4 regions of the Comamonas sp. wu1-DMT genome follow, and region 3 is predicted to be linked to each of the others. Evidence: predicted binding sites of a transcription regulator. Region 3 holds the regulator's gene; each other region holds the start of a gene.

The links. Region 3 encodes sigma-54, which starts transcription at its own class of promoters, with help from an activator protein. Its sites were predicted from a motif close to TGGCANGNAANCTGCTTT; they were not measured.
Region 1: a site for sigma-54 is predicted at 2,804-2,821, ahead of hmpA (NO-inducible flavohemoprotein). Genes of this name have one in related genera too.
Region 2: a site for sigma-54 is predicted at 890-907, ahead of V8Z78_RS10610 (TorF family putative porin). Genes of this name have one in related genera too.
Region 4: a site for sigma-54 is predicted at 3,259-3,276, ahead of V8Z78_RS06550 (isopenicillin N synthase family dioxygenase). Genes of this name have one in related genera too.

The regions. Positions count from the first base shown of each region.
Region 1 covers NZ_JBANEM010000003.1:192,035-196,982, forward strand. Annotated here, with positions in the region: gene V8Z78_RS06825 (TackOD1 domain-containing metal-binding protein) at 1-13, opposite strand, end outside; gene V8Z78_RS06830 (DUF3297 family protein) at 533-778, shown strand; gene V8Z78_RS06835 (hypothetical protein) at 790-1,494, shown strand; gene hmpA (NO-inducible flavohemoprotein) at 1,577-2,755, opposite strand; gene norR (nitric oxide reductase transcriptional regulator NorR) at 2,915-4,501, shown strand; gene V8Z78_RS06850 (FKBP-type peptidyl-prolyl cis-trans isomerase) at 4,502-4,912, opposite strand.
Region 2 covers NZ_JBANEM010000006.1:42,619-47,566, reverse strand. Annotated here, with positions in the region: gene glnK (P-II family nitrogen regulator) at 1-66, opposite strand, end outside; gene V8Z78_RS10610 (TorF family putative porin) at 84-836, opposite strand; gene V8Z78_RS10605 (sulfatase family protein) at 1,211-2,539, opposite strand; gene V8Z78_RS10600 (Bug family tripartite tricarboxylate transporter substrate binding protein) at 2,653-3,645, opposite strand; gene V8Z78_RS10595 (tripartite tricarboxylate transporter substrate binding protein) at 3,786-4,757, opposite strand; gene V8Z78_RS10590 (MarR family winged helix-turn-helix transcriptional regulator) at 4,850-4,948, shown strand, end outside.
Region 3 covers NZ_JBANEM010000003.1:352,791-357,738, reverse strand. Annotated here, with positions in the region: gene V8Z78_RS07675 (thiol:disulfide interchange protein DsbA/DsbL) at 1-347, shown strand, start outside; gene lptA (lipopolysaccharide transport periplasmic protein LptA) at 478-1,134, shown strand; gene lptB (LPS export ABC transporter ATP-binding protein) at 1,131-1,913, shown strand; gene V8Z78_RS07660 (RNA polymerase factor sigma-54) at 2,059-3,660, shown strand; gene V8Z78_RS07655 (aspartyl/asparaginyl beta-hydroxylase domain-containing protein) at 3,850-4,770, opposite strand; gene V8Z78_RS07650 (DUF711 family protein) at 4,906-4,948, opposite strand, start outside.
Region 4 covers NZ_JBANEM010000003.1:121,824-126,771, reverse strand. Annotated here, with positions in the region: gene V8Z78_RS06560 (porin) at 246-1,451, shown strand; gene V8Z78_RS06555 (acyl-CoA-binding protein) at 1,635-1,889, shown strand; gene V8Z78_RS06550 (isopenicillin N synthase family dioxygenase) at 2,077-3,075, opposite strand; gene V8Z78_RS06545 (ABC transporter substrate-binding protein) at 3,547-4,563, shown strand; gene V8Z78_RS06540 (nucleoside deaminase) at 4,577-4,948, shown strand, end outside.

The sequences.
Region 1 (4,948 bases), 160 kb from region 3:
TGGCTGTATCCATCAGACTCTCCTGTGTTGCGCGCGCCGGGCTGCACAAGCTCGGGGCGCTGTTTCGGAGAGCTCATTTTTCGGTTTGGAAGTGAAGCTTCGACTACCGTTTTCATAGCTTTTAAACTTTGAAAACCAAGTTGCATTTAGCAAACAAACAAGCTGTACAGCCGTTACGCTACATCCACATACAGAGTTGGACATTCACGCTGTTCCTGCCTTATCAATTCGGGTTTTCATCAACCCGAACTTCCCTTGGGCCTCTCGGGGTGACAACACAAACCAACACAAAAAGTCACCGTCGACACACATGAGCAGCGACTCAGCGGAAACTGTATGCAGACATGTAAAACCGAACCGGCCATCTGGCGCACGCACAGGTAACATTTGCGGCAGTCAATAACCCCAGGAATTGACAAAAGTAGTCCAACAGCTTGTTTTCACGCAGGAAGAAAAGCAGAGACTCATGGCATGAGCTCACCGGACTAGCCAGCAAAGCAGAGGACAATAGGCATTTTTGGATCCGCACGATATGACCGACATACAACGCCCCGAACTGCCCGACCATCTGTCCGTTGACCCTCGCAGCCCCCACCATGTGGCCGCCGTGTTCGAGCACGACATCGGCATCCGCTTCAACGGCAAGGACCGCTTTGACGTCGAGGAATACTGCGTGAGCGAGGGCTGGGTCAAGGTGCCCGCCGGCAAGACCCTGGACCGCAAGGGCAAGCCCCTGCTGATCAAGCTCAAGGGTACGGTCGAAGCGTATTACCGCTAAACCCAGTCCCCGTGGCCGCACAACGCCTGAACAAGCGCCAGCTCAAGCGTGAGCTGAATGCCGTGCGGCCATACTCTCGCAGCCAGATCGCCGATGGACAAAGGCAAGAGGCCGGGCTGCGACACAGAATCACGGAGGGCGAGCTGGGATGGTTGATGCCCGGGCTTGCGCTGCCTTGGCAAACCTGGGTGCAGCAGGTGCTGCGACCCGAAGCCATCGCTGTACAGCCCGCGCTTTGCAGCAGCTTCGTTTTAGGGATGGACATACCGCTGCTGCAACGCTTTGCCGCAGAAGTGCCAGAGTCCAACAGACTCTATGTACACAGCCTGAGCGATACTCAAGCGCTGGTCTTCGGCGATGCAGGGCACTGCGTCAAGGCCACCCTGCAGCAGGGGCAAATCAGCGACTGGCAAACCAGTCCCGCGGAAGCCTCCGAGCCTGAAACACGATTGCGCGCAGCAGACGCCACGGCTTTGCATGCTGCATGGCAGTGCTTTGCTCAAGAGATGGATTGCCCCGCCAACCTGAGCCAGTTCCGCGCACAAGTGTTTGATGCTGGTCTGCAGAGCCAGCGTCTGGTTTGCATTTCACCCATCACGCTGGATTGGATGGATCACTACGCCAACATCCACACCGACTGCCGCTGGTTCAATGGTGTCAGCCGCATCCTGGATGGCAGGGAAATCATTCACACCATAGTGCATGGAAGAGACTGAAGGCTTGAGTTCAAGCCTGTTCAGCCTCTCCCCCTTTCACACCAAGCGCATAAAGCTATTTATTCAATAGCATTCAGCTCGCTCAAGCCAGAGCTTCCGCAGGACCAAAGAACTCGTAGTGCACCTGGGCCTCGGGCACGCCCAGCTCGCGCAGCGACTGCTTGACACTGCGCATGAAGCCGCGCGGGCCCAGGAAGTAGACATCGGCATCGCGCGACTCGGGCAGCCACTGGGCCAGTCGGTCAGTGCTCAGCAAGCCCTGGGCATCGACCTCGTCGCCCGCGTCCGCCTGGTCGTAGCAATAGCGGCGCGTGAGCTGCTCGTGGCTGTTAGCCAGCGCATCGATCTTCTCGCGGAAGGCATGCACGCCGCGATCGCGTGCGCAGTGGATGAAGGTGATCTCGCGCCCCGTGGGCAGCGCGGCCTGCAGCATGGGCAGCGTGGGCGTGATGCCCACACCGCCGCTGATCAGCACCAGGGGCTTGGCATTGGCCTGCAAGGTGAAATGGCCGGCAGGCGGGAACAGCTCCAGCGTATCGCCCACATGCAGCTGGTCGTGCAAATGGTTGGAGACCTTGCCGCCGGCCTCGCGCTTGACGCTGATGCGATAGCTCTTGCCGTTGGCAGGCGCCGACAGCGAGTAGTTGCGGCGCTGCTCCAGGCCGTCGACCACCACGCGCAGGCCGATGTACTGGCCTGGCTGATGGGCAATCACCGCGCCGCCGTCCACGGGTTCCAGATAGAAGGACGTGATCTCGGCGCTTTCGGCCTCTTTGCGCACCAGCTTGAAGGCACGCGCACCACGCCAGCCGCCTTCGGCTGCCGCAGTCTGCTCGTACACCGCGCGCTCCGCACCGATCAGGATATCGGCCAGCTGCTGATAGGCGGCGGCCCAGGCGGCGATCACCTCATCCGTGGCGATCTCTGCCCCCAGCACCTCGCGAATGGCGCGCAGCAGGCAGGCACCGACGATGGGGTAATGCTCGGCCTGTACCTGCAGCGCCACATGCTTGTTGATGATTTGCGCAGGCAGATTGCCCAGGTTTTCCAGTCGGTCGATGTTCTTGGCATACATCAGCACGCTATGTGCCAATGCTCGCGGCTGGGCACCGCTTTGCTGGTGCGCCTGGTTGAACAGCGGGCGCACCTCGGGATACTCACCCAGCATGGTCTGGTAGAAATGCGTGATCAGGGCCTCGCCGCCGGTTTCCAGCAGCGGCACGGTGGCCTTGACGATCTCGCGTTGACGTTCGGTAAGCATGCAAATCTCCTGGTTGCTGCCTTGCCAGCTGCAAGGCTTGAGCGGATAAATGCAAACGGCGTGCCAGCAACAAGACCATTGCAGAACAATGGCTTGCAAAAACATGCGTCAATATGACATCCATCAATTGCTGTCTCATTGACACCATCCGATGTCGTTATGACAACATCCCACATTCTCAACGCCGTCAGCCCGCTGATCGCCGATCTGGCCCAGGACCTGTCCGAGCGCGAACGTCTGCGCCGTCTGCTGGCCGCACTGCGCAATCTGTTGCCCGCCGATGCCGTAGCCCTGCTGAAGCTCGAAGGCGAATGGCTGCGCCCCATGGCGATCGACGGTCTGATGCCGGACACGCTGGGCCGGCGCTTTCGCCTGGGCGAGCATCCGCGCTTTGCCCAGTTGCTGGCGGCCGGCCAGGCCATGCGCTTCGAACCCGACAGTCCCCTGCCCGATCCCTATGACGGGCTGGTGGCGCACAAAGGCCAGGCCATCAGCGAGCTGCATGTGCATGACTGCATGGGCTGCGTGCTGCAGCTGGGCGGCCTGCCATGGGGTCTGCTAACGCTGGACGCACTGGAGCCGGGCCGGTTCGCCGACCCCGCGGCGCTGGCCATGTTGCAGGCCTTCAGCAATCTGGCCGCAGCCACCGTGGCCACGGCCGAGCGCGTGCACCAGCTGTCCCAGCTCGCGCGCGGCGCCACCGGCTCGGCCAGAGCGGCCGCGCCGCAGGAGCGCGGACTGCAGGGCGCAAGCCCTGTCATGCGCCAGTTGCAGAAAGACATTGCCCTGGTTGCCGCCAGCGATCTTTGCGTGCTCGTCACCGGCGAAACCGGCACCGGCAAGGAGCTGGTGGCCCAGGCAGTGCATGCGCAGTCGGGCCGTGCCGACAAGCCCATGATCAGCATCAACTGCGCGGCCCTGCCCGACAACCTGGTCGAGAGCGAGCTGTTCGGCCATGTGCGCGGGGCCTTCACGGGAGCACTGAGCGAGCGCAGCGGCAAGTTCGAGCAGGCGCATCAGGGCACGCTGTTCCTGGACGAGGTCGGCGAACTCTCGCTGCCCGTGCAGGCCAAGCTCCTGCGCGTGCTGCAAAGCGGCCAGCTGCAGCGCCTGGGTTCGGACCGGGAGCACCATGTGGATGTGCGCGTGATCGCCGCCACCAACCGCGACCTGGCTGCGGAGGTCCGTGCCGGGCGCATGCGCGCGGACTTCTATCACCGCCTCAATGTCTATCCGCTCGCCGTGCCGCCTCTGCGCGAGCGCGACAGCGACGTGCTGCAGCTGGCGGGCTATTTCCTCGAGGAGAACCGATCCAGACTCAGACTCGGCGGCCTGCGCCTGGATGCTGCCGCACAGGCGGCCCTGCTCAATCGCAGCTGGAGCGGCAATGTGCGCGAGCTCGAGCACTGCATCAGCCGCGCCGTGCTCAGGGCCCTGAGTCGCAATGACGGCAGCGCCAGCCGCGCGGGAACCAGGCTGCGCATCGTGACGCTGGGACTTGCCGATCTCTGGGAGCGGGCCGAGGCGCCTGCCGCCGCACAGGCCACAGCCTCCATGGACCCGGCCACCGCTGAGGTGGCGCCCGAGGCCGGTCTGCGCGCCGCCGTCAGCGCCTATGAACGCCAGCTGGTCAGCTCCAGCCTGGCCCGCCACCGGGGCAGCTGGGCCGCCGCAGCGCGCGAGCTGCAGCTCGATCGAGCCAATCTGCAGCGCCTGGCCAAGCGGCTTGAGATCGACAGGCCTTGATCAGCGGCCCTGGATGCCCAGCAGCTCCACATCGAAGTTCAGCGTGGCATTGGGGGGAACGGCGCGGCCTGCACCACGGCTGCCATAGGCTATTCCGGGAGGACATGTCAGCTTGGCCTTGCCACCCACTTTCATCTTCTGCACGCCCTCGGTCCAGCAGGGAATCACGCCATTGAGCGGGAACTCGATGGGCTGCTTGCGTGCATAGGAGCTGTCGAACTCCTTGCCGGTATCGGGGAAGTAGCCGCGGTAATGCACCTTGACGGTGTCCGTCGCCTTGGGACTGGGCCCGCTGCCTTCGACCTGGCTTTCATAGATCAGCCCGCTGGCGGTAGTGACCGGCGCAGCATGAACCACTGCGCCAGCGCCCAGAGCAAATACAAACCCGATCACGGAGATTGCTTTTTTCATATCGGATGCGCTGAGTAAATAAACAAAACCCGACTT
Region 2 (4,948 bases), on a different contig from region 3:
TTGGGAAAGAGCTTCACGCACTTCGTCGAGCTTGAAGGGTTTGATGATGGCGATCACCATTTTCATGACGGGCTCCTGAAAAATTAGAAAGTCTTGGAGAGCGTCAGAATCAGACGCGCCTTGTTCACATCGCCGAAGTAGGCCTTCTTGTTGGCGCCGGTCACCGCAGCTGCTGCAGAGAAGCCGTCGCCCAGGTCATAGGCACCACCGACGCTGTAGTCCACATAGTTGGGAACGCCCAGGTCCTTGATGTCGCTGGAAAAATGGGTGTAACCAACTGATGCTTTCAGTGTCACCTTGGGCATCACTTCCTGGCTGTAGGAGAACTGCAGATAACCGGTATTGCGGCCCTTGAGACCCGAGCCCGCCTTGGCGCCGGCCCAGCCGAAGTAGTCCTTGGACACCGTGTGCGAATACTTGGCCGTGAACGGGCCGTAGGTGCCGGAGCCGTAGATCTCGGTGGTGTTGCCGTTGGCATTGCCCGAGTACACATAGGTCAGCATGCCCACGTCCCAGTCCACATCGGCGGCCTTGAACTTGTAGCCGCCGTAGAAGTCGGTTTCCAGTGAGTTGCCGGGCAGCCAGTCCACGGAAGAGTTCCAGTTGCCGACGTAGAAGCCGCTGTCGCCGAACGTGTAGTCAAAACCACCTTGCAGCGCAGGCTTGACGGCCCTGGTGCGGCTGGCGTCCTGATCCTGACCACGGAACTTGTAGTTGGTGGTCAGGGCAACGTTGGCGGAGAGCTGGGCATGGGCCCACATGGGGGCGACAACGGCGCAGGCCAGGGCGGCAGTCTTGGCGAAAGTCTTGAAACGGCTTGCAGCGGGACTAGGCATTCAGGGTTCCTCCGGTTTGAAAATTTCGTGGCAAAAATCTCGGATGAACTCTCAAAGCACAGACCGTGCCAGTCTCTGCGGCGGCTGCGGCGCGGTTCGCTGTCCAAAGCCCCAGAACAGGCAGCGGGCCATAGCTGCCAGTACAAAAAGCTACGAGTTTTCACAATCGCTGAGCGCAACTTTCGCCACCTGGGTGCTAGCTGGAATCCATTGCACCAAGATGGTGCGTTTTTGCTGTGCACCGCCATGGCTCTGCTTTTCCCCGGCTTTTTGCACCAATCAGGGGATTTGAAAGTGAGCACATGCTCTTTATCTGGGCGCAGGCAAAGAAAAAGCCCATCGGCTGGGCGATGGGCTTGGGGGGCGGCCGCAATTCAGAAGCTGGCCTGGGGCAGGTCTGCCTTGGTGAACACCAGCGAGACCTTGGCTTCCTGCGGAATCGGCGGCAGCTCCTGATTCCAGCGCTCCCAGGCGCTGCGCAGCTCGGCCAGTTTCCGGGGCTCACGATCACGCAGATTGGCGCGCTCGCGCGGGTCGTTGCCGATGTGGAACAGGTATTCGATGCCCTCGATCTGCAGATATTTCCAGTCGCCGCGTATCAAGGCCTTTTGCTCGCGGTGCTTCATGCGCCAGGCCAGGTCGCGCTCGGGCATCCAGCTTTGATCCTGCATCAGGGGCAGCAGGCTGATGCCGTCCAGTGGATAGTCGGCATGTGCGGCTACGCCGGCGGCGGCCAGGAAGGTGGCTGACCAGTCCATGGTCAGGCTGGGCGTGTCGCAGACGGCACCGGCCGTCATGCGCGCCGGCCAGCGTGCCAGCAAAGGCACGCGGATGCCGCCTTCGAGCAGGTCCATCTTCTGGCCCACGAAGGGCCAGGTATTGGAGAAGCGTTCGCCGCCGTTGTCGCTGGTGAAGACGATGAGCGTGTTCTCGCTCATGCCTTTTTCCTCCAGCGCATCCAGCAGCCAGCCTATGCCTTCGTCCATGTGATGGATCATGCGCTGGTAGGTATCGATGGAGCCGCCGTCGATATGCTTGCCCATGCCTTGCAGGCGCTCGGATTCGGCGCGGTCCTCGCGCGTCAGCCAGGGCCAGTGCGGGGCGCTGTAGTGCAGCGAGAGATAGAAGGGCTGGTCGGCCGTCTGGCGCTTGACGAAGTCCACCGCGCGGCGGCTCAGCAGATCGGTGAGGTAGCCGTCTTCGGTGTGCGGCTCCTCGTTGATCCAGAAGTCGGGGCGCCCGCGCGGGTCGCAGTGGGCGAAGTAGTCGGCGCCGCCGGCATGAAAGCCGTAGAACTCCTCGTAGCCCGACAGGCGCGGGCCGAAATGCGGGGGGTAGCCCAGGTGCCATTTGCCGACCAGGGCCGTGGCGTAGCCGGCATCGCGCAGCAGCGAGGCCACCGTGGGGTGATCGGGCGGCAGGCCCAGCACCTTGTCGCCATGTACGCTGGCGATGGGTTCCTCGGCCGCACCGCGCAGGCGGTACTGCCAGCGGCCCGTGGCCAGCGCAAAGCGCGTGGGCGAGCACACCGAGGAGTTGGAGTAGCCGCGCGTGAAGCGCAGGCCCTGGGCGGCCATGGCGTCCAGGCGTGGCGAGACGTCGGTGGCGTTGTTGTGCGCATCGCGCGCACCGGTGCAGCCCAGGTCGGCATAGCCGAGGTCATCGGCCAGGATGAAGATCAGATTGGGGCGGGAGTCGGTCATGGGAGATCGGGGAACATTCAAAAAAAGGAGCTTTTATCGCTTGTTATGCAAGAATTCTGGATGGATTTGATGCTGGAAATATTTGGTAGCAAGCGATAGATGCTCCTCAAATATCAGGGCTTGAAGCCCGAGCGCTGAACCACCGGCGCCCATTGCGCGCGGTAGGCCTTGAGCATTTTTTCCGTGTCCTGCGCGCTGCTGACCACGGGCACCAGGTTGGAGGCGGCGAACTTGTGCTGCGTGTCGGCTTCCTTCATCACCTCCTGCACCAGTTGGGACAGGCGCTGCACCGTGGCCGGCGCCATGCTCTGCGGCGCGAACAAGGTGTTCCAGCCCGTGCCGACCAGGTTCACGCCGAGCTCCTTGAGCGTGGGAATGCCGGGTGCCATGGTGCTGCGGCGCTCGCTCGAGGTGGCCAGCACGCGCAGCTTGCCTGCTTCGTGCTGGGCGATCTGGGTGTCTAGAGTGTCCACGGCGATGGGGACCTGCCCGCCCATCAGATCGGTGAGCAGCGGACCCGAGCCCTTGTAGCCCACGACCTCGACGGGCACCTTGGCGGTCTCGCCCAGCATCAGCGCAAAAAAGTGCGGCAGGCTGCCCGTGGCCGGCACGCCGAAATTGGCCTGCTGCGGATTGGCCTTGAGCCAGGCCAGCAGGTGCGGCAGCTCCTTCACGGGGACGGCACTGGCCACGGCCAGACCGAACTCGTAGCGGTTCACCTCGCTGATGGGACGGAAGTCCTTTTCCGGGTCGTAGCCCGAGTCCGGAAACACCAGCGGCGCGACCACCATCACGGCAGGATTGGCCAGCAAAATGGCGGGCTGGCCCGCTGCTGCATTCTTCACGTACTGGGCTGACAGACGGCCGCCCGCACCGGGCTTGTTTTCCACGATGACCGGGCTGCCGAGGCGGGCCTGCAGCCGGTCGGCCACGATGCGCGCCACGCGGTCGGTGGCGCCGCCGGGCGGATAGCCGACCACCATGCGCAGCGGTGTCTTGCTGGGAAACAGGGCATGGCTCTCCTGGGCCTGCAGCGCGCCGCCGCCCAGCAAGCCTGCGCTCAGGCCGAGCCCCGCGGCGAGCTTGCCGAAGATTCTTCTTTGCATCGTCATGTCTCTCCTGGTCTGTGGTCCGCGCTGGTACCGGCTCGCGAATTCACACCATTAATGATTGGAAACCGGGCAGTGTAGGTGGGCTCCGGCACCGGCCTGAAATGCTCAGATGGCCGGCGCCCGGGCTTTGGGCATCAATCGGGTTTCAGATTGATCTTGCGGGTCAGCGCCTCCCATTTGTCGGAGATCTCGCGCACCCTGGCCTGGGCCTGCTCGGGGCTGCTGCCCACCATCTCGATATCCACGGCCTTCACCCGCTCCTGCTGCTGCGGCGAGCGGATGGCGGCATCCATGGCTGCGAGAAAGCGCTTCTGGATCTCGGCAGGAACGCCCTTGGGGGCGGCGAGCAACAGCCAGTAAGTGCCGTCGAAATCGGGGTAGCCAGACTCGGCAATCGTGGGCAACGTCGGCAGCAGCGGCGAGCGCGTGCGGCCCGAGGTGGCCAGGGCGGTGACGCGACCGCTCTGTATCTGTGGCAGCACCGTGGGTGCCGCCAGGAAGCCGCAGTTCACCTGGCCGCCCATGAGGTCCTGCATGGCCGGTGCCGGCCCCTTGTAGGGCACATGCACCATTTTCACGCCGGTGCTGGACAGCAGGGACTCCATGACCAGATGACCGGGCGAGCCCGCGCCGCCGGTGGCATAGGTCAGCTCGCGCGACTTGGCGGCCTCCAGCATGTCCTTGACGGACTTGAAGCCGAGGCCGGGGTTGCAGATCAGGGTCTGCGAGAACCTGGCGGCGGCGTTGAGCACCACGATGGCATCGCTGGAGTAGCCGATGTTCTTGTAGATATGCTTGTTGACGGTGAGCACCGGGTCCATGGCCCACAGCCAGGTGTAGCCGTCGGCCGGGGCTCGGGCGACCTCGGCAGCACCGATATTGCCGTTGGCACCGGCCCGGTTTTCCACGATCACGGCTTGACCTAGCGCCTTTTGCACGGCCGCCGCGAGCGGGCGCACGGCGATGTCGGAAGGGCCGGCTGGCGGCGTGGGAACGATGATGCGTATGGGCTTGGCGGGCCAATTGTCGGCAGCATGGGATGCCGTCAGAAGCGCGGCGGCCGCCAGCCCGGCCAGAGTGCGGCGGGCGATACGGGTGCAAGGCATGGTGTCTCCTGTCGTTTTCTTTGGAGCCACTGTAAGCAGTGACTCGATAATGGATCTAATCCATCATTCCTAGAGAAAACCCACAAAGACCCATGACCAAGGCGCAGCGCCACCCCTGGCGGCAGCCGTCCGAGCTGGACGATCTGTTCCTCTACCATCTGGCCCGCCTGATGAGTTCGGCCGGAACCATG
Region 3 (4,948 bases):
AAAAGCTCTACTACGCTCTGGAGGGCATGAACCTGCTGCCCCAGCTACACGCCAAGGTGTTCCGCACCATCCACGTGGATCGCAATCTGCTCAAGACCGACGACGCCATCTTTGACTGGGTCGGAAAGCAGGGCGTGGATCTGGCCAAGTTCAAGGAAGTCTACAACTCCTTCACCGTGGCCAACCAGGCGCGCAAGGCCGCTCAGCTGCAAAACGAATATGACGTGGAAGGCGTGCCCGCCATGGGTGTGGCCGGCCGCTACTACACGGACGGCACCAAGGCCGGCAATATGGACAATGTGCTGCGCGTGGTCAATGCGCTGGTCGCCTCCAGTCGCAAGGCCTGAGATCAGCCGGCAGACGTCAGTGACGTTTGACGCCCAACAAGCCCGCCGCCGTGCGGGCTTTTTTGTGGGTGTTTTTTACGCAAGTTGCAAAAAGGGAATGACTACAATGGATGCAAGAAACGTGCCTTCCATGAAAAAAACACTCCTACCTCTTGCGCTGGCCTGCGCCCTGGCAGCAGCGACCGGCATTGTCCATGCCGAAAAAGCCGACAGCGCCAAGCCCATGAATATCGAGGCGGATGCGTTGCGTCATGACGAGCTGCAGCAGACCAGTGTCTTTACTGGCAATGTGGTGATGACCAAGGGCTCCATCGTGCTGCGCGGTGCTCAGCTCGATGTGCGGCAGGACGCCGAGGGCTATCAGTACGGTGTGATCAAGGCCGAGGCCGGCAAGCGAGCGTTCTTCCGTCAGAAGCGCGATACCGTGGCCGGTCAGCCCGAGGAGTTCATCGAGGGCGAAGGCGAAGTCATCGAGTACGACGGCAAGGCCGATATCGTCAAGTTCATCCGTCGTGGCGAGATGCGCCGCTACCGTGGCGGTCAGCTCAGCGATCAGGTCACGGGCTCCATCATCGTCTACAACAACATCACCGACGTCTATACCGTCGATGGTCAGAAGACCAGCGGCGGCCTGCCGAGTTCCTCCGTGGGACAGGGTGGTCGTGTGCGCGCCATCATGGCGCCCAAGGACGGCACGCCGGGGGCACAGCCCAAGCCTGCAACACCTGCCACGCAGCTGCGCCAGAGCATGACGCTGGGCGGTGAGAAAGCCGACGAGAAGAAATGAGCGAGCCGACTTTCTCCAGCAGCCGCAGCGGCGAGTCCGACAGCCGCCTGGAGGCCAAGCATCTGGCCAAGTCCTACGGCAGCCGCAAGGTGGTCAAGGATGTGTCCCTGTCCGTGCAAAAAGGCGAGGTGGTCGGTTTGCTCGGCCCCAACGGTGCGGGCAAGACCACATCGTTCTACATGATCGTGGGCCTGGTGCGCAGCGACGGCGGCGAGATCTTCATCGACGGCCAGCCAGTGGGCGGCATGCCGATTCACCAGCGTTCGCGCCTGGGCCTGTCCTATCTGCCCCAGGAAGCCTCCATCTTTCGCAAGCTCAGCGTGGAAGACAATGTGCGCGCCGTGCTGGAGCTGCAAAAGGACGAGCAGGGCAAGACGCTGACGCAGGGCGAGATCGAAAAGCGCCTCACCGGCCTGCTGCAGGAGCTGCGCGTAGAGCATCTGCGCCAGTCGCCGGCGCTGGCGCTGTCCGGCGGTGAGCGCCGTCGCGTGGAAATTGCCCGCGCCCTGGCCACGCAACCGCGCTTCATTCTGCTTGACGAACCGTTTGCCGGCATCGACCCGATTGCGGTGATCGAGATCCAGCGCATCATCGGCTTCCTCAAGGAGCGCGGCATCGGCGTGCTGATCACCGACCACAATGTGCGCGAGACGCTGGGCATCTGCGACCACGCCTTCATCATCAGCGACGGCCATGTGCTGGCCGAAGGCACGCCCGAGGAGATCGTGGAGAACGCCGATGTGCGCCGCGTCTACCTGGGCGAACATTTCAGAATGTGATGACCCCCACGCTCCCTCACTTTGTGTGGTCGCTGCCCCCAGAAGGGGTTCTGACCGGCTGCGCCGGGGTTTGCCTTGGGGCGGCCCGGCGGCAAACCCTTAGCACTGCGCGCGTTTGCAATGATTGTCTGGGGGCCGCGCCTCGATGAAGCCAGGTCTCTCGCTACGCGTTTCGCAGCATTTATCGCTTACGCCGCAGCTGCAGCAATCCATTCAGCTGCTGCAGCTCTCCACTCTGGAGCTGGCGCAGGAAGTCGAGCAGATGCTGGTCGACAACCCTTTTCTGGAACGTGCGGGCGATGAGGCCGAAACTGTGGGAGATGCTCCTGTAGATGTAGCTGCTAGCGCCAGTGAATACAGCACTTCAGATGGTATTCATGCTGAAAATGATGCGAAGCAAACGCAAACAGCTGCTGAAACAATAGCGGAAACGCCAAGCGCCGAGACTCCGGAAACGCTGAACTGGGAGGCCGACGGCATGGACGGCCAGGACGGGGAATGGGGCGGCGAATCCAGCAGCGAGTGGGATACGCCCTCGGCCAGCAGCTCCACGCGCAACCGCGATGGCGACGACGAAACCGATGCCATCGATCTGGCGCGCGAGCACCAGAGCCTGACCGACTTTCTGCACCGTCAGGCGCTGAGCCTGCATCTGGGCGCGGCGGACATGGCGGCGCTGCGCTTTCTCATCGAGTCGCTCAGCGACGACGGCTATCTCGAGGATTCCCTGCAGGAGCTGGCGCAGAGCCTGGCCGGCGACGATCTGGAAGAGCGCGAGGAGCTGGAGCAGCACTTTGCCATTGCGCTGAAGCTGCTGCAAAGTCTGGAGCCCGTGGGCGTGGGCGCGCGCGATCTGGCCGAGTGCCTGCAGCTGCAGCTGCGCGATCTGATCCGCACGGCCGAGGACGAGGGCACGACCGAGGCGCATATGAGCCGGCTGCTGCTGGCGCAGGCCATCTGTGCCCAGCCCATGGACCTGCTGGCGCGGCGCGATCTGCGCAAGCTCACCAGCCTGTGCGGCGCGCGCGAGGAACAGCTGCGCGAAGCCATGGCCCTGATCGCCAGGCTGGAGCCGCGTCCGGGGCGTCGCTTTGTCGATGTGGAGCGCCATATCGTGGTGCCCGATGTCATCGTGCGCCCGCTGCGGGCCGGCTCGGGCCGGGTGGACTTCTCCGTGCAGCTCAACCCCGAGGTCATGCCGCGTCTGCGCGTGCACGACATCTATGCCGGCGTGCTGCGCCGCCACAAGAACAGCGACGGCCATGCGGCGCTGCAGCAGCAGTTGCAGGAGGCGCGCTGGTTCATCAAGAACATCCAGCAGCGCTTCGACACCATCTTGCGTGTTTCCGAAGCCATCGTGGAGCGGCAGAAGAACTTCTTTGTGCATGGCGAGCTGGCCATGCGCCCGCTGGTGCTGCGCGATATCGCCGACACGCTGGGCCTGCACGAGTCCACCATCAGCCGCGTGACCACGGCCAAGTACATGGCCACGCCCCAGGGCACTTTTGAGCTCAAGTATTTCTTCGGCTCGGGCCTGGGCACGGAAACCGGGGGCAGTGCTTCCAGCACGGCCGTGCGTGCGCTGATCAAGCAGTTTGTCGATGCCGAAGATGCCAAGAAGCCGCTGTCGGACGCCAAGCTGGCCGACATGCTCAAGGAGCAGGGCATTGAGTGTGCGCGCCGCACCGTCGCCAAATATCGCGAGCAGCTCAAGATACCGACGACCACGCTGCGCAAGGCGCTGTAGGGCACCGCAGAAACAAGAAAGCCGCTGATGCATCACACAGCGGCTTTCTTGTTCTGTATTTAGGGCGGGAGCCTTGATAAGGCATTCCTCAAGTAAGGGGCAGCGAGCAAGAGTCGCCCTTGCGGCGATACTGCCGTCCCCCTTGGGGGCGCCCGGCCAGGGGAAGGCGCGTAGCGGCTCAGGGTGTTATCAAGAAACCAACCACCAGATAAACCAGACCAGCACGCCGATCATCAGGCCGAACTTGAGGATCTTGTAGAAGGTCGGATTCCAGTCGCGGAAGGCACGGCGGTACTTGCCCGCATAGAACGAGATCTTGAACAGCTTGCTGATCATGCCGCGCGGATCGCCCTCGTTGTTGGGCGAGCTGGCGGCGGCCACCACGTTCTTGCCCAGCCAGTGATTGAGCCACTGGGCAAAGCCATTGGTCATGGGGCGCTCCACATCGCAGAACAGCACGATGCGGTTGCCTTCCGAGCGGTTCTCGGCCCAGTGCATAAAGGTCTCGTCGAAGATCACGCCTTCGCCTTCGCGCCAGCTATAGGGCTGGCCGTCGACCTCGATCATGCAGCGGTCGTCGTTGGGCGCCAGCACGGCCAGGTGATAGCGCAGCGAGCCCGCATAGGGGTCGCGGTGCAGATTGAGCTTGGCGCCGGGCGGCAGCTCGGCAAACATGGCGGCCTTGACGCTGGGAATCGATTTCACCAGGGCCGTGGTCTTGGGGCACAGCTCCATGGCCGAAGGGTGGGCGTCGCCGTACCACTTGAGGTAGAAGCGCTTCCAGCCGGTCTTGAAGAAGGAGTTGAAGCCTGCGTCGTCGTTGTTGGCGGCGGCCTTGATCTGCATGTTCTTTTGCAGATTGACGGCTTCCTCGCGGATCTCGCGCCAGTTGGCCTGCAGCGGCGCCAGCTCGGGGAAGGTGCTGGTGGGCAGATAGGGCGTGCGCGGCACCTTGCTGAACATCAGCATGAAGACGTTGAACGGCGCTGTGAACGTGGAGTGGTCAAACAATTGCTTGACCACCTTGTGGCGCACCTTGCCGCGCAGATGCATGTACAGCCCGCAGCCAAAGAAGAGCAGCACCAGTGCCAGAACGATAATTTTTGCCATAAGGGCCAATTTTACCGGGGGCACCCCGGCGGCCACCATGGGGGCAGGTCAAACAGAACCGGGGTAGGGGAATATCAAAAGCAATAGCTGCCGGCGCTTGACGGCCAAGCGCAGCAGCCGGTCGGGATCAGATACTCAAGGCAGGGCCAGTACGGCGCAGTTGCACAGATCGGCGCTC
Region 4 (4,948 bases), 230 kb from region 3:
TGGGCGCAAATATTGGGCGGGTAAAACCATTGCGAAAATCCGTGCCGGTGCCTTTCCCAAGGCGCCGGCTTTTTTTTTTCTGACATTGGCCATGCGGCAGGGCGACATTCCTAGGGATTTCACCTTGGGATCATGGCACCAAATAAGCAATGAATGGCATCAACTGCACAAGAGCTGCAGCCTTCCTTTTCTAGAGTGATTTCGCGGATCAATACCGCGAATTCATAACGAAAAGGAGACATGAAATGCCACGTATTTCACGCTATATCTGGAGTCTTTTTGCCTTGTCCGCCAGCAGCCTGGCCAGCGCTCAGTCATCGGTGACGCTGTTCGGTGTCATGGATGCGGGCGTCAGCCGCTACATGGTGCGCAGCAATTCCTGGGATGGCTCCGGCCGCACGGCCAGCCAAGGTATATGGGCGCTGTCACCCTCGGGTAATCTGGCCAGCCGTCTGGGTGTTCGTGCCGTTGAAGATCTGGGTGCTGGAATGTCTGCCAGCATGTGGCTGGAAGCGCCAGTGACCAACGACACGGGCGGCGGCGCGCTGAACTTTGGGCGACGCTCCACCGTCAGCCTGGCGGGCAATTGGGGCGAGCTGCGCCTTGGGCGTGATCACACACCGTCGTTTCTGAATGACTGGGCCTTTGATCCCTATTCCGTCAACGGCGTGGGCGTCAATTTGCTGGCGGTGGTCAGCAGCAACCTGGCCATCAACCGTGCGCTGAGTACGCAGACCAGCGGTACGCTGCCCGAACGCTTGCTGGGAAACGGTTTGTCGGCAGGCACGGACAATTATCTGCGCGCCAACAATTCCATCGGCTACCACCTGCCTACAGGGCTGGGCGGAATTTATGGTCAGCTGATGTATGCCTTCCCGGAAAATGATGCCAGGCGCGGCCGCTATGCCGGTGGGCGCATTGGCTGGGCCAGCGGCCCCACCGATATTGCGCTGGGCTATGGCGAAAGCATGCTGGGCACTTTCAACGGCCGCAAGGAAACCATCAAGTCCTTGAACCTGGGAGGTTCGTACAACTTCGGTCCGGTCCGTGTGTTGGGCGAGTGGTCGCAGGTGCGCAATGCGCGCAGCGATGTGCGGGCCACAGACCGCTATGACGGGCTTCTGGCTGGTGTGCAAATCCCTGTCGGACTGCATCAGCTCAGGGCGTCGGTGGCCAGGGTGCAATTCAAAAATGGGCAGGGAGCCGGCGACGCATCGGTGAACAAGCTGGCCTTGGGTTATGTGCATAACCTCTCCAAACGCACGGCGCTCTACACCACGGTGTCGCGCATCAGCGTGAGCAATGGACACAACAATCCTGCGGTGATGGGGGTGACGCCGCTGGCCGTCAGCAGCCCGGTCATCATGCCGCAACCGGCCTACAGCAACAGCCCCGGCATGCAGCCACGCAGCGCATTGGGCTTTGATGCGGGTCTGCGCATGATGTTCTGAAGGCAGTCCGTTGCTGCTGCCGCGAGGCGAATCACGAAGAGGCGGATTTGAGGGAGTGCGTGCCGCAAAGGGCTGCTTGCTTGCCGGCGTTGCAGTACTTTGTGAAATAAAAAGAACGGTCGTTCTAATTTTCCGGATTTTTGGCTACACTGGCCTCGACTATTAAAGCCCAGGAGACCTTTCATGTCCGATCTGAACGCCCGGTTTGAAGAGACCGTCAAGAATTCCACCTCGCTTGGCGAGCGTCCCGACAACGCCACCTTGCTCAAGATTTATGCCTTGTACAAGCAGGCGACCGAGGGTGACAACGAAGCCAAGAAGCCCAGCTTCACCGACATGGTGGCCCGCGCCAAGTGGGATGCCTGGGCCAAGCTGGAAGGCACAACGCCGGATGAGGCCAAGCAGCAGTACATCGATCTCATCGAGTCGCTGCGCTGATCCGCGCCACCCCTGATCGCCGACAAGGCCCCGGGCTCCGGGGCTTTGTCGTTTCAATTCGGACCACATCACACTGCACCAGAGACGGGGGGCTGGAAACTGGTGCCCCCCAGCCAGGGACACCGAGGAAGGGCCGCCCCGAAGGTGTCGTCCCCTTGGAGGAAGCGGCAGGGCTGCTCAGGGGGTGTCAGTACCTGTTCGAGAAATTGGCGCTGATGCGCTGACGCAAATATTCCGCCCCTGTGATGGGCGGATATTTTTTGGCCGGCCCTTCTATCACCGCATCCTCATTGGCCTGGCAGAAGAAGGCCAGGCTATAGCGGGCCCCCTGGTACTCATGGGGCTGAGGGTTGCGCACGCGGTGGAAGTTGCTGGGCAACTGGTCGTCGCTCCAGCGCATCAGCATGTCGCCGATATTGCAGGTGATGACGCCATCCACGGGCTTCACGGGCGTCCATTGCTGGGTCTCGGCCTCCTTGCCGGGCAGCACCTGTAGCCCACCCTGGCCGGCGCGCTGGAACAACAGCGTCAGGCAGTCGAAGTCCGTATGTGCGCCTGCACGCCACAGGCCGATTTCGTCCTTGAGCGCCGGGTCCACTGCAAAGTAATGCAGCATGCGCAGCGTGCTCTGGTAGCTGGGCACGGCGGGGTCATGTGCGCGGGTGAAGAATTCATCGTCAAAGCCCAGCTTGTAGGCAAAGCAGGACAGCAGCTGCATGCCAACCTGCCAGCATTGATGCTCAAAAGCCAGCGTGGCCTGCTTGAAGCCGGGCAACTCCTGCTCGCTGGGCCACAAGCCTTGCATGCGCGGGCGTGTGACCTGATAGGACTCTTTCTGGTCGGGAGTGCGCGTGGAAGGGCGAATCTGCGCCTTGTGCTCCCAGCCTGCATTGCGCGATAGCGGCCATTGCGACTTGGTTTCGGGCGGCAAGGCGAATAGCTGCTCGGCTCTACCGAACGCGGCGTCGATATCGGCCTGGGCAATGTCGTGGCCGGAAACCTGGAAGAAGCCGATTTCTATCGAAGCGCTCCAGATCTGCTCGGCAATCTCCTGCTTGCGCTGCTCGAAGTCGCTGATGTCTATGACGCGAACTTCGCGCGCCGAGGTTTCTGCGCCTTGCCCGCCCATGCGGGCTTCCTTGTCCAGTTCGCCAAGGCTGTAAGAGTGGCTGGTCATGGTCTGCATAAGAATTTCTCTTGCGATGACTTCAGACACCAGCTTTGCCAGTGAGGCTTGGTGCGGGCATCTGAAGTGTGGATACCAGGCGCGGCTGTGTGCCGCACCCACTTCAAGAGCAATGACCCGCGAAGCTGCTGACCGGAGGAAGGTCAGAGCACCGTGCTGAACGCTTCTACTCTTGATTTGAGTGCAGCAAACAGCGTGCCAGCCATTTACCAGGGCGCTGACACTCTTGGTTTTGGTGCATGGCTTCAATCTGGTGCATTGCCATGCATGAATCCATGCATCCATCTCTTTTGCATGCACTTTGTTGATACCTGGCGAGGCGCAACCCAAAGCAGGCACGCCAATTGCTAGAAGGTTGAACGAGTAGAAGCGTTCAGCCTGCATCCGCGTGCAGTGCCCGGAAATTGCTCAAGTCCTGTCAGCAGCGGCAGCTGCTGGCGTTCCTGTCGCCAGAGACCTGAGAGTTCCACCATGCTACGTCGCCAATTTCTTGCCGCCCTGCCTCTTTGCGGCGCACCCTGGGTTCATGCCCAGGGCAAGTCGCTGACTCCGCTGAAATTCACGCTGGATTTCCGCGTCAACGGCCAGACGGCGCCGTTCTTTCTGGCCCAGCAAAACGGCTACTACCGCGATGAGGGGCTGGAAGTGAGTCTGGACGTAGGGTCGGGCTCGGTGGCTTCGATTACACGTATCGCCAGTGGTGCCTACCAGCTCGGACTGGGCGATATCAGTTCGCTGATCGAGTTCAATGCACAGAACGCCGGCACACCTCGCGTGCAGGCCGTCTACCAGTACTACAACCGCGCGCCCTTTGTGATCATCGGGCGCAAGGACAGAGGCATCACTTCGGACTTCGCAAGTCTCAAGGGCAAGAAGGTGGCTGCAGCGGCAGTGGAGTCCACGCGCCGAGCCTGGCCCATGGTGGCGCGGCGCAAGAATCTGCCCGCCGATCTGTTTGCCTGGTCGACGACGGAGTTCTCGGCACGCGACAACGTCATGGTGCGTGGCGATGTGGATGCCGCCACCTATTTCCATGACTCGGCGGTGTCGCTCTTTGCGCGCCTCAAGCCCGAGGAGCTTTCCATACTGCGCTACAGCGATGCAGGCGTTCATCTGTATGGCAATGCGATTCTCGCGTCCAGCCAGTTGATCGCCGAGAAGCCGCAGGTCGTGGCCGCCTTCCTGCGCGCCACCAACCGTGCGATTGTGGAATGCCTTGCCAACCCCGCAGCAGGCATTGCCGCCGTGCGCCAGCGCGAGTCGATTCTCGATGAGAAGCTGGAGCTGGAGCGCTGGTCCATCACCGCACAGTATGTGGCAGCGGCAGACACGAAAAGCCATGGACTGGGCGACTTCAGCAAGCGTTTGATGGAGCAGCAGCTGGACAGCGTGGTGCAGACCTTTGCGCTCAAGACCACGCCATCTGCCGACGCACTGTTCAACAGCAGCATGTTGCCCGCCAGGTCGGCGCGCATGCTCAAGGCCTGAGGAGGAAGCCTCCATGTCCCTGCCTCAAGCCCAGACCTTGAGCGACAGCGATGGCCGCTATCTGCGTGAAGCCATTGCGCTTGCCGATACGGCGCGCGAGCGCGGCAACCGGCCGTTTGGAGCGCTGATCGTGGCGGCCGACGGACGCGTGCTGGCCCGGGCCAGCAATGCCAACGGCGAGAGCGGCGATTGCACGGCCCATGCCGAGCTGTCCGCCATCCGCCTGGCCAGCCCCCTGCATTCCCGCGATGAGCTGGCCGTCGCCACGCTGTACTCGTCTGCCGAGCCTTGCGTGATGTGTGCCGGCGCGATCTTCTGGTCCGCCATCGGCCGCGTGGTCTATGGCATCGATGCCGAGCGGCTGCGCGTGTTCCGTGGCGAGCGG